DNA from 3 places in the Peribacillus sp. NPDC046944 genome. Region 2 is predicted to be linked to each of the others. Evidence: riboswitches for the same ligand, from Rfam matches in the RefSeq annotation. Region 2 holds a riboswitch; each other region holds the start of a gene.
What was found. Region 2 has a riboswitch for S-adenosylmethionine ahead of ACQKIC_RS04505 (sugar ABC transporter substrate-binding protein). Riboswitches for the same ligand answer to the same signal wherever they lie in the genome.
Positions count from the first base shown of each region.

Region 1: another riboswitch for S-adenosylmethionine. It lies ahead of ACQKIC_RS16975 (methionine ABC transporter ATP-binding protein); the one in region 2 lies ahead of ACQKIC_RS04505 (sugar ABC transporter substrate-binding protein).
Region 3: another riboswitch for S-adenosylmethionine. It lies ahead of ACQKIC_RS11300 (YezD family protein); the one in region 2 lies ahead of ACQKIC_RS04505 (sugar ABC transporter substrate-binding protein).

Region 1 is NZ_JBNNML010000010.1:42,061-46,486, forward strand. It holds gene ACQKIC_RS16970 (MBL fold metallo-hydrolase) at 13-834, opposite strand; SAM riboswitch class I at 1,161-1,270, shown strand; gene ACQKIC_RS16975 (methionine ABC transporter ATP-binding protein) at 1,340-2,356, shown strand; gene ACQKIC_RS16980 (methionine ABC transporter permease) at 2,343-3,011, shown strand; gene ACQKIC_RS16985 (MetQ/NlpA family ABC transporter substrate-binding protein) at 3,061-3,882, shown strand; gene ACQKIC_RS16990 (PucR family transcriptional regulator) at 4,017-4,426, shown strand, end outside.
Region 2 is NZ_JBNNML010000002.1:313,282-317,707, reverse strand. It holds gene ACQKIC_RS04510 (sugar ABC transporter ATP-binding protein) at 1-900, opposite strand, end outside; gene ACQKIC_RS04505 (sugar ABC transporter substrate-binding protein) at 968-2,083, opposite strand; SAM riboswitch class I at 2,197-2,303, opposite strand; gene ACQKIC_RS04500 (GTP-binding protein) at 2,393-4,426, opposite strand, start outside.
Region 3 is NZ_JBNNML010000005.1:166,545-170,970, forward strand. It holds gene cysC (adenylyl-sulfate kinase) at 1-583, opposite strand, end outside; gene sat (sulfate adenylyltransferase) at 613-1,761, opposite strand; gene ACQKIC_RS11295 (phosphoadenylyl-sulfate reductase) at 1,789-2,493, opposite strand; gene ACQKIC_RS11300 (YezD family protein) at 2,661-2,777, opposite strand; SAM riboswitch class I at 2,946-3,053, opposite strand; gene ssuE (NADPH-dependent FMN reductase) at 3,294-3,830, opposite strand; gene pdxT (pyridoxal 5'-phosphate synthase glutaminase subunit PdxT) at 4,020-4,426, opposite strand, start outside.

The DNA of each region.
Region 1 (4,426 bases), on a different contig from region 2:
TCCTCCTATTCATCATTTCTTCCTGTCCTCTGAATACACCCTACTCTCTTTCAGTATCGATGTAATGATATGCTCCGAATCCCATTCATGACCGGATATCTCGATAAGCGGATACCGATTAGGCAACACGTTTTGCTGAATTTCATGGACTTCCAATCCTTGATCATGCAAACGCAGAATTTCACCGCGCAGATTTTCCAAGTAACTGAGCTTTCTTCCAAACATTTCCTTTCCGTTCGGGACATATCCGGCATGGCAGCAAAAGACCTCTTTAAAATCATACTGAAGCAGTTTCTTGATGGATTCCATGATGACCGGGATAGATTCTTCCCTTAAAACGAGCTTCGTTTTCGGCGTTACAAACAGGTCACCCGAAAACAGCATACCATTACTATGGTTCAGGTAAACCATATGGTCCCTCGAATGCCCTGGCGTAAAGATTGGCTCCCATGTTTGAGTGCGTGAATGGACGATCCCTCCTAATGGTTCTGCCTTGAAGGCATCCCTATCTCCCCAAAAAACTCTACGATAATCGGGATATTCTGCATCCTTTGCACAAATATCGAGGGACATCGGATGAATATAGATGGGAACGTTCCTATGTTCCTGTATCCATGCGGCCCCACCCGTATGGTCCTCATGATAATGCGTCAGCGCAACCATATCGTAATCAGCGGTTTCAAAGAATGGAGTAAGTTCCTTCAACAAGATTTTTGCCCCCGTATCAACTAACATGCCATCGGTTAAGAACACATTCACGCTCATGCCTGATTTGTTTCCTTCCGGTGTCCCTTTTACGCAAACCACATCGTTTATCGTTTTCATTTCCAGCATGACTTTCCACCCCAATCATTTTTTTGGAAAAACTCATCATCCTTTATTTTCTAATTTACTTACAATAAATGTATTATCTCTCCATACTTTTTACAAGTATAATATTTTTTCTAATGATGGGAGTGATCAAAGTCCATATTCTTACGCAGACAGGCCATGTAAGATCCGGGACGTTCCGTGTAACTTAGCAAATGGCCACTATAATCTGGGCAAGTAGATCGTTTGATTCATAATCTTGATAAAATTCAAAAAATAATTGACATTACTGTATTTAACAAATAATATAGATTATATTAAAAAAATAATAAAATACTAAAATAGTAATTAACTTATCAAGAGTGACTGAGGGACCAGGCCCTATGACGTCCGGCAACCGCCCCACATCGGGAATGGTGCCCCTTCCTGCAGAATGAAATACCATTCTGAAAGATAAGACGGGATATAATTTCGCTGCCTCTTTCTGAATGATAGAGGTAGCTTTTTTATGTATAAGGAGGATAGCATCATGATTGAAATTCGTTCAGTTCGAAAGGAATATATCTCGAAGAATACCCGAGTTATCGGAGTGGATAATGTATCTTTAACCATTCAAACGGGAGAGGTTTATGGGATTGTCGGGTATAGCGGCGCGGGAAAGAGTTCATTGATTCGCTGTCTGAATCTTCTTGAGCGTCCGACCAATGGTAGCATCATCATCGATGGCGTCGACTTAACAACCTTATCAAGCCAGGAGCTTCGCAAACAACGCCAGAAAATCGGCATGATATTTCAGCATTTTTCCCTAGTCAGTTCCAAAACGGTTTTTGACAATATCTCCTTCGCCTTGAAAGCCGCCCATCAACCAAAGGAGGTCATTACTAACCGCGTTCTGGAACTTTTGGATATCGTTGGCCTTCGGGATAAAAAAGATGTTTATCCGGCTCAACTCAGTGGCGGACAAAAACAGCGGGTAGGCATTGCACGGGCCTTAGCGAATGACCCTACCGTCCTATTATGTGATGAAGCGACATCAGCCCTTGATCCAACCACTACGAAGTCGATCTTACAGTTGTTGAAAAAGATCAATAAAGAACTGGGCATCACCATCGTGTTGATCACCCATGAAATGGAAGTGGTCAAGGAACTGTGCCATCGTGTCTCCGTCATGCAAGATGGACGAATTATTGAAGATGGCCCTGTTTATGAAATATTTTCACAACCCAAACAAGAACTGACTAAGCAGTTCATCAGTAGCGTGTTGGATTTTGAACTTCCTCCCCACCTTATTAGGGAAAACAAAGGAACGATTATCAAAATACAATTTGAAGGGCAAACCGCTGGTGAATCGATTCTCTCGGATACTCTACAAAACTATTCTGTCAGAGGGAATATCCTGCACGGGAAAATTGAATATATCCAGGATCTTCCTCTAGGAATCTTGATCATCGAATTGATTGGTGAGCTTGAAGAAGTGCAAGTAGCCCTTGAATACATAAGAAGCCGGACCCAATCTGTGGAGGTGTTAAAGCATGTCACTGCTTGATTCCATCATCAATATTTTGCCTGACCTTAATAAAGCCTTTCTGGAAACGATTTATATGGTCGGAATTTCCCTTGCGGTTGCCCTCCTGATTGGACTGCCTCTAGGAGTGTTGCTGTTTACGACGACCAGGAATTTGTTCTTTGAAAATATCACGTTGAATCGATCCCTCGGTTTCGTGGTTAATCTAGTCCGCTCGATTCCGTTTATCATTCTTTTAGTCGCTTTGCTTCCTTTAACCGAATTCCTTACCGGGTCAACAATTGGACCGCTAGCGGCTTCCGTTTCCCTATCAGTCTCCGCCATTCCTTTTTTCGCTAGGATCGTAGAATCTGCATTGAGGGAAATAGATAAGGGAGTGATCGAAGCCGCCATTGCAGTGGGCGCTTCCCCATGGATGATCATCAAGGATGTGCTTCTTCCTGAAGCAAGGCCTGGAATCATCCAAGGCGTGACATTAACGACGATATCACTCATCGGCTTCTCGGCTATGGCAGGAACAATCGGCGGAGGAGGAATCGGTGACCTCGCGATTCGTTTCGGCTATTACCGTTATGACAACACGATCATGATCACAACGGTGGTCGTTCTGATCTGTCTTGTCCAAATCATCCAAATGATAGGCGATAAGGCCTCTCACTATGTAAACAAACGATAAGATTCATAATGTTAACGATGACACTACATTAAACAAGGAGGAATTTTTCATGAAAAAAATCACTTCATTATTATCTATATGTGCATTAGCCCTTGGGTTGTCAGCTTGCGGAAATGACGATGCGACAACTAAAACGGAGGACAAAAAAGAATTAAAAATTGGGGCAACGACTGGCCCTTATGCCGACATGGTCATAGAGGCCATACAACCCGGACTTGAAGACCTTGGCTACAAAGTGGACATCGTCGAATTCAGTGATTATATCCAGCCGAATAAATCACTTGGTAATGGTTCGATCGATGCCAACCTCTTTCAGCATAAAGTGTATATGGATAATTTTTCAAAGGAACATGACTTAGAGCTCTCTGACCTTATTATTGTTCCAACGGCACCGATGGGCATTTACTCCACGGAATACAAATCATTGGCCGATATTAAAAATGGTGCGACCATCGCCGTTCCCAATGACCCAGTCAACCTCTCCCGTGCACTTAAAGTTTTATTGGATGAGGGCCTGATTGAAGTGGATCCGGATGTTGACCCATTAAGAATATCTGAGAAAGATGTAACAAAGAATCCGAAGAACATTCAATTCGAACCACTGGAATCGGCACAATTACCTCGTGCAACGGACAGTGTTGACCTATCGGCCGTTCCTGGTAATTTTGCGATTGCCGCCAAAATGGACCTTCAAGATGCTCTTGCATTAGAAAACATGCCAGATACGTATCGCAATGTCGTGGCTGTAAACACTAAGGATAAAGACGCCCAATTTGCAAAAGATATCAAATCAGTTGTAGAAAGTGCCGAATTCGAAAAGGTGATTGATGACAAGTTCCAAGGCTTCGGTAAACCCGATTGGATGAAATAAGGAAACAGCAAGTATGGGTCTGCTCCTGTCTGGGGCAGGCCTTTACTGATTAACAATACCTATGAACGCAGTCATTGTTTTCTTTTCCGCTTTGCCCTTTTTGGATATAATGGAATGGAAAGAAGGTGAACATGATGCTTAATAAGCTTAAACATACATTCCCAAACTCCCTTTCAGATAAAAAGGATGCACAGGACATCTCGGCATATTTCTGGTTGGAAGATCCATTCGGCCATACAATTGGCATTCCCCGCTCAGACATATCGGCGGAGGAAATCCGTTTGCTTACGCTACTCTTTGACACTCCATCACTCCAAAGTCCAAACACCTCCACTACCCAAACTACTTGGAATGATTTTTTATTTGGGCCGCGTGCCTCCCAGCCCCTAACGAACTGGGAGAATGTCCGGTTCACCTACTTTAACCTTGCCCATGGGGATTTTTCACACGATCATTTCGAGGAAGCGATTCTCTCATTCGTACCATCCGATTCCATCCTGGTCTGGGAGAATGAAACGGCGGGAACCTTAATTGAATCAGACAT
Region 2 (4,426 bases):
ACAAAGCTCCGTTTTTCCTGCCCCAACAAGACCCGCTAAACCGACTATCTCACCGGCCCTCACATGAAGACTGACATCTTTGACTTTATCGGCATCCGACAGTCGGTTCACTTCAAACATCACCGCACCTATCTCGGCATTCACGACGGGAAACTGTTCTTCCATTGACTTTCCAAGCATTTGCTCAATCACTTCGTTTTGTGTGATATCACTGATTCTACTGCGCCTCACACTCTTCCCATTTCTCATGATTGTAATGTCCTCACACACTTCAAATATCTCGGGTAGACGGTGAGAAATGAAAATAATGCCTACACCACGTTGCTTCAGCTCATTCACAATCCGGAATAGTTCCGTTGTTTCCGTATGGCTTAACGGAGCAGTCGGCTCATCGAGAATCAAGAATTTACATGCGGTTGAAACGGCCCTAGCTATCAAGACCATCTGCTTTTCGGCCAACGTAAGGTCCCTTACCAGTTTTTTCGAAGACACATGGATGTTCATTTCTTCCAAGATTTTCGTCGCTTTTCTATGTAATTCCTTCCACTTGATGATTTGTTTTCTCCCCATGTTCTGTACGGATTCATTCAGCATCACGTTCTCCGCAACCGTTAAATAAGGAATGAGGGCCGTATCCACTTCCTGATACACAATTTGAATGCCAGCTTCCTGTGCCGACTTTGGCGAACGGATATCCTGTACCTGGCCATTTAGGAAAATGTCGCCGGTATAATGGACATGAGCTCCTGATAAGACTTTCATTAGCGTCGATTTCCCTGCTCCATTTGCGCCGACCAATGCATGTGCTGTTCCCGACTGTACTGAAAAATTAACTTCACTAAGCGCTTTTACACCTGGAAACTCAATCGATATCTGTTTCATTTCTAGTTGAATGCCCATGTCCAATCCCTCCCATTAAACAGACACTCTCTTCAACTTGAAAGAGAGTGTCTACTGATTCTGATCGTTACTTCTTATAATGTTCTTTCAATACTTTCATCCAGTCTTCTTCAAATTCCGTTGATACTCCCCAGCCTTGAACAATGCCGGATAGATTGGTCATGTTGACAGCGTCCTTCGATGATTGAAGCTGTTTTTGAGATATCAATGATGCTTCTAAATCATAGGTTTGCGGCGTTTCTTCCCCCGCTAGTTTTTTCGCTAGCAGTCTCATATTCACTGCACCAATCAACTTCGGATCAACCGCTGCGGTATACGACCATGAGCTTCCTTTTGTTTGAATCTCCTGAAGGTCGGCATTGGACACGTCAATACCATAGATTTTCACTTCATCGCGCCCCGCTTCTTTTATCGCACGCGCTGCTCCGATAGCGAATGCATCCCATGTTGCGAAAATTGCGTCTATTTTACCTTTTGGATACTTGTTCAACATCGCCGATACCGCGTTTTGCGTCTGGACCGAAGTATCTGAAGATGCCACTCCGAATCTTTCAATTTCATGAATGCCAGGATTTTCTTTCAGCTTTTCTTGATACACGGCATTTCTTCTCACCATAGGAGGGAAACCATCTACCCAAAGGTATGCAATGTTCGCTTCGCCTTTTTGCTCTTCAATCAATTTGTCAAAAGCAAGAGTTGCCAATGCTTCGTCATCTTGTGAGGTTACTGTTACCCCATCAATTTTCGTTAAATCGCCGATGGAATCGAATGTGACTACGCTTTTCCCTGCATCAACCAACTTTTGTACGTCATTCACTGTCGCTGCATCATCACCATGGGAAATGATATAGCCATCATAGTCTTCCTCCAGAGCCTGAGCGATGGCGTCATGGAATTTAGCCGTATCGCCATTGGCCGTAAAAGTATCTACTTGGAAGCCAAGTGCTTCTCCTTCTTCTTGCGCCCCTGCTAAGTATTGGGCCGTGTGATCATCGCCGCCAATTTTACGAATGACTTTAATTTTAGCTCCCTCGCCTTTCGCAAATCGCTCTGGAACATTTTCAAAAGATACCTTTTCCTCTTTTTTCGCTTCCCCTGTACTTTGTCCCGAAGAACACCCCGTCAAAAGCAACGCCGAAGCGATGACTGAAACGAAAGCTCCTTTTAAAATTGATCTTCCCATTTTAATTCCCCCTATTTTTTACATTATTCTTATCTGTTAGCTCGGCATAAACACAAAATAAAAACCTCTCTAAAATAGAGAGGTTTAATCAGCTGGTTTGCAGACTTATCCCTCTCTTATCTGTCAAAACATTTCTGTTTTGCAGGATTTAGCACCAATTCCTAATTGGAACGGTTGCTGGGCATCGTAGGGCCAGTCCCTCCGCCACTCTTGATAAGAGAATATAATGTGTTACGTTTCGTTATGATAAGTACCACTTTATAGGGATATAGTCATTAAGTCAATAGTTTTTAGAATTTTTTAAATGTTTTATTTTCCTTGCAGTTTCGCCAGGCGTCTTTTCTCGATTTTTTCAAGGCGTTCGAATTGGCGTAGTTTCACTTCGAACAGGGTAATCGGATCACGGTAGACTTCAGGATTTTGTCTCATATGTTCCAATGTAGCCTGCTGTTCTTTGATTTCGGCTTTCGTCTGTTCGATATTTTTTTCAAGGATGGCAAATGGACTGCGGTAGAACAGGGATATGTCACGTTCCAAGGATTTTTCGAACAATCCAAACTGAGTAAGGAATCTGTCACTGATCATATCGGCAACATCCTGGAAGTCTTCATTTTCCAAGAACTTCTTATATCGATTGTACATATTCGCTTTATTTTGCGGAATCGCACCAAATAGCTTCCCGGCTCCCTTAAGAATCAACTGAGATGGGGTCCTTCTTAGTAATATGTTTACATTTTCTATTCGGATGCTGCTTGTCATCCGGTCCGCATCACGGCGCCAGTCATCCAAGACCCGGAAGTCCCCGGCCAGTACAATACGTTCTTCTTTATATAGCTCATTGAAGCCTGCGCTCATCTCATCCATGAACTGTTGGCTTTGCGTGAATTCTAACTCAGATGTAGCAATCCAGTCTTGAAGCGAGCGGAAATACTGCGGCATGATTTTATCGGATATAAATGCCTGGATCCGATCGTTCATTTCCTGATTCAACTGTATATGCACTTGGCTAAAGTCACTATTCTCAGATAATGTTTTAGAGCAATCACGCAGTAATTCAGGAATTCGTGTGGAAAGCTGTTTTTTCACTTCTTCTTTTAATAAGCGATAAGATCTTGTAATGTTTTCGGTTTTTTCTTTTTCCAAATCAGTCAACTGATTCGTAGCGCCATTCAACTTCACTTCCATCTGTTCATTCCAAGAAATCGAATGCTCGCATTTCCGTTCATTCGCTGCCCGTTTTTCTAATAGATAGGATAAAGTTTTACGCGTGAAGGCAAGGAGCTTCTCCGCCCTCATTTCCTTCCAATTGCTATCTTGATAGTTTGCGTGAAGGAAGACGGCTAGATCCTGCAGTTGCTGTTTGCTGTCATAAAGCTTGGAGAAAGCAAATACCTTCGCGTTCGGGAAATAAGCATTCACCTTATCCCATGTTTCATCTTCCATCCTGACTGCCACTTGATCACTATAGATGGTATCCATTTTATTCAGCAAGAAATGAATAGGAAGTTTAGGGGCCATTTGTTGCATTTCCAATAGCAAATCACGTTCACTGCCCGTGAAAGGTGCCCGTGCATCCAGAACGAACATCACTCCATCGCTCTCCAGTAAGTAATTTTGGAAGTCAGGGTCTACGCTTTTCTCTCCATTAAATCCTGGAGTATCCAGTAGACGCAGGCGATTATTTCTCAAATAATCACTGATGAGTGTCACATCGACAATCGTTCCGCGTTGACGACGCGTTTCATCCAACTCCGTTAACTCTTCGACCATTTTACGATCTGTATCGGTAATTTCATAGATTTCCAGGTCATCGCCATCTTTAACGCTCACAAGAGATGAATGGTCTTCCGCTGCAATGCTTTCACCCGCTATCGATTGAATGAAGGATGTCTTGCCATTTCCTGCACTTCCAACAAGAAGCAGATTGAAATTGCTCATATCCTTAATTCCCTCAACCATCCATTTCAGCTTATTGCCGACTGATAGATCATTGCTCTCTGCCCATTGAATGATGGAGTGAATCAGTTTTTCGCCTGCTTCGAGACCGCCTCCCAATCTAGGGGATTTCGCTAACAGACTTTCTGCATCTTGAACAACAAGTGCGCTCACTGTATCTGGGAAAATCTCATTCCAGGAAAGGACAGATGCCGCTGCAAATAACGAAATCTCCCCTTCAGAGATTTTCAACCAATTTTCCAACAGTCTTGGTACGACAGGACTTAACTCTTTGACTAAATGCGTACCTTCTAGTAATCCTGCATAGGCATCGCGATAATAGACGGAAAGCTCATCCCAAACATCCCCGTTGTTCAATTCGATTTCATCGATCAATTTATTGATGAC
Region 3 (4,426 bases), on a different contig from region 2:
TTGTCAAATAGTCTATAACCTGTTCGACGCACTCTTCTACACTAAACTGACTGGATTCCAATACGATTTCCGGATGTTCCGGTTCTTCATATGGAGAATCGATTCCAGTGAAATTTTTAATGATACCTTTACGCGCCTTGTCGTAAAGGCCTTTTGGATCACGGACTTCACATTCTTCAAGTGGACATTTTATGTACACTTCAATAAACTCGCCTTCTCCAAGCAGGTCCCGAACAATTTGACGATCTGCACGAAAAGGTGATATAAATGCCGTTAATACGAATTGACCACTGTCCACGAAGAGCTTGGATACCTCTCCAATCCGTCTAATATTTTCTGTGCGATCTTTTTCTGAGAAGCCTAAATCCTTGTTAAGTCCATGACGGATATTATCCCCATCCAAAACATAATTTCGGATATTCCGATTATACAACTCTTTTGCAACAGCATTGGCGATCGTTGATTTCCCAGAACCTGAAAGCCCGGTAAACCATATCACCGTGCTCTCATGACCGTTTTGCTTCCGTCTAAGTTCCTTCGTTACCGATGCATCATGCCAAGTTACATTAGTACTTTTACTCATGAGGATCCTCCTTCTAAAACTTACAATAATTAGTTATATACCTCGTTCTTCTTAAGCCCTTCTATCAATACTTCGATTACTTCTTTGCGGCTGAAAGTCGCTGGTGGAATTTCCCCATTCCGTAACATTTCCCTAACCTTCGTCCCAGAGAGGATGACGTGATCTTCTTTACCATGCGGACATGTTTTTGCAGAAGCCATATTCCCACATGTTTTACAATAGAAGCTATGTTCAAAGAATAATAATGTTATCCCTAACTCATCAGAAGTGAAGTTCCCGAAGATTTTTTGTGCGTCATACGTACCGTAATAATCGCCCACACCTGCATGGTCGCGTCCGACAATGAAGTGAGTACAACCGTAGTTTTTACGAACCATTGCATGAAAAATCGCTTCTCTAGGTCCTGCATATCGCATGGCTGCTGGGAATACCGCAAGTGAGACACGGTCCTTTGGATAATACTTTTCAAGTAATACTTTATAGCTTTCCATCCGAACGTCAGCAGGAATGTCATCGGACTTCGTGGCACCAACTAATGGGTTTAAGAATAATCCATCCACTATCTCCAATGCTGTTTTTTGAATATATTCATGGGCACGGTGAACGGGGTTTCTTGTTTGGAAACCGACAACCGTTTTCCACCCTTTTTCTTCAAATGTTTTTCGGGTATCAACTGGGTCTAAATAATGATCCTCGAATAATGGACGCTCGATCCGTTTAATAAGCTTGATTTTACCACCTACATATACATCGCCACGATTATATAGATTTTTTACACCTGGGTGATTCTCTTCATCCGTTTGATAAACTAAAGTTGCCTCCACTTGCTTATCAGGTGTAAATATATCGGAAACGGCAAGGACTCCATAAGTTTGGCCCTCATGAGTTAACTTTACTTCTTCTCCGATTGTAAGAGCGTTTGCCACATCAGCGGAAAGTGGTAATGTAATAGGAATACTCCAGACATGCCCGCTGCTAAGCCTCATATCCTTTACTACTGTTTGATAGTCTTCTTTTGAAAAGAATCCCTCAATGGGGCTGTATGCTCCAGTCCCTATAAGTTCCAAGTCGCTTAATGAGATTTCATCAATTTCAACGGATTGTTCTATTTTAGTTAAATCATAGTCTGGTTCAAAGCGATTGATTAATGTTCCTCCGTGCGGCAAGCTAATGGTCATGCTGATTTCCCCCTGAATTTTTTATAATTATGATAAATGTAATCCGCATTCTGTTTTTTGGGCACCTTGCCATCGTCCTGAACGAAGATCATCAGCATTAATGGCAGGTGCTGTACATGTTTTACAGCCAATACTTGGATATCCATTATCATGAAGTACATTATATGGTAAGCCATTTTTATGCGCATAACGCCATACATCTTTCCATGTCCAATGAATGAGCGGACAAATTTTGATAGATTTGAATTTGTTGTCCTTGTTTATATATTCAGTCAATGCACGGGTTTCCGATTGCTCCCTGCGCAGTCCCGAGAGCCAAGCCGTCGCTGTTGATAATACTTCAGTGAGCGGCGTAATTTTGCGGATGTTACAGCATTGATTTGAGTCATGAAGCCATAATTCATCACCAAATTCAGCGGCTTGTTCTTCCAATGTCATTTCCGGTTTCTTCATTACAATGGAAAGCCGTGGGTAACGATTTTTCACTTGTTCGATTAATTGGTAAGTCTCAGCGAAATGAACATCCGTATCCAAGAATACGATTTTGGCGGAAGGATTAACCTTTGCCAGCAAATCTGTCAGTACAATTCCTTCAATCCCAAAACTACAGGCATAAATGAGTTTATCTCCGTACTCTGAATTTGCCCATTCCAATACTTCTAAAGCGCCTTTTGTATCGCTATCTTCCGGGAACGAAGGTAATGTTGCTGTATCAATATTTTCATAGTCCACTAGCTCTGCCAACTCTATACCCCCTTTTAAGAATCACCCTATGGTACAGCAGATATCTTTGAAAGCCTTTGAAACACCATTTCTTATAATGAAAAAGGCGGCTTTAACCAATAGTTTCCTATTTATATCAGCTAAATCCACCTCTAGTTTTCTAGTCAGCAGTCCATTTATTTAATTCTCAATTTTTCGTTTCTTTCCATTTGTATAACCTTACCGTCCTGAACGATAAGGGTTATGGATCCATATTTCATAGTTTTTAGCATTTCTTGCAGCCTTTCAAATATTTCCCCCAGCTGATTTTCCTTTTCCAAGGCTATTCCTCCTTTAAGAAAACTCGTCGACTAGCTTGTCGTAAGATGATCAGCTTGTAAATGAATTCCCCCAAATTAATAAAATCAATCAGAAAAATCCTTCCATGCCAAGATGGAAAGATTGATAAGGTAATCTTATTTACCTTATCTTCCAAAATGATGACATTTTGTTGGATGTAGCACCTTGCATTCATGATGCAGGTTGCTGGACTTCAAAGGGCCAAATCCCTCCGTCGCTCTTGATAAGTTTTATTATTTTAAATATTAACACATATCAAATCATTGTCAATGGAGTTTTCATATAAATTAACTTGGTTTAATATTTTGGTTTAACTTCAATTATTATACACAAATAGTTCAAGTTTGTTACAGTGATTTGTTAAGCCAGTAAAAAAGGTTCATTCATCCTGAACAAGCTTGAATAAACCTTTAAAGTAGCCTATAACTTAACTCGTTGATGGGAAGGGTCAAGATAAAAAGAAGAAATCATCAATTTCTTCTTTTTTGTATGGCTTCTACAAATTCCTTTACTTGACTCTTTGTACGATCAAGTAATTCCATTTCCTTAATCGGATGTTTTGGATTCTGCTTATCGATTTCTTTATCCACAAAGTATAACCCCTGCATCGGTTCCCCTTTTAATATTGATATAAGAGGTTTCAGCGCATAATCTATAGCCAATAAATGCCTGTTGCTTCCCCCAACCATTATGGGCAAAACTGGCTTATCCTTAAACGCGCCCTCGGGTAATAAATCAATTAGAGCTTTCAACACTCCTGTATAAGATGCCTTATAGACAGGTGAACCAATAATGATACCAGTAGCTTGCTTAATCTTTTCTGAAAGTCTTAGAATATCCTCGCTATCATAACGACCTTGGAATAAGTCGTTTGCAGAAAACTCGGTAATAGAATGATAGTCCGTTGTAAATCCTTCTTTTTCCACCAACGTTTGGATATATTTTAATGAAATATCTGTTCTTGATGGTATAGCAGGGCTGCCTGATAAAATTATAATTTCGCTCATATATATTCCTCCTGTATGTAAAATCTGCAAAGGATCTGGGTCCTTTCCAGTTAAGCAACTTCAATTAATTATCTTAATTATCAGAAAAATAAAAGTCAAGTAACTTGATTGGAATTTATATTTTTGAAACACTAATAAGAATTGTATTATGCCATTGACTAAAAATCCTGCCCCGTTAGGGCAGGATTTTTAAAGCTTTTCAACTCTATTGATTGAGTCTTTCACCATTTTTAAAAAAAGTTGTATAAATCGTTGATCACCGGTCAGTTCTGGATGAAACGAACTGACAAGAACCTGTTCTTGTCTAGCCGCCACTACTTTCCCGTCATAACTTGCTAATATCTCCACATCTTCACCTACGCCAACGGCAAAAGGTGCTCTGATAAAGACACCCATGAAAGGTTCTTCCATTCCTTGAACTATAAGGGGTGCTTGAAAACTTTCCCTCTGACGACCAAAACCATTTCTATTCACTGTAATATTGATAAAACCAAGATGGGGATGTTCCAAACTAACCATTTCCTTTGCCACTAATACCATCCCTGCGCAAGTACCGAAAATCGGTTTTTTTTGTTCGAAAAATGCCGTAATCGGCT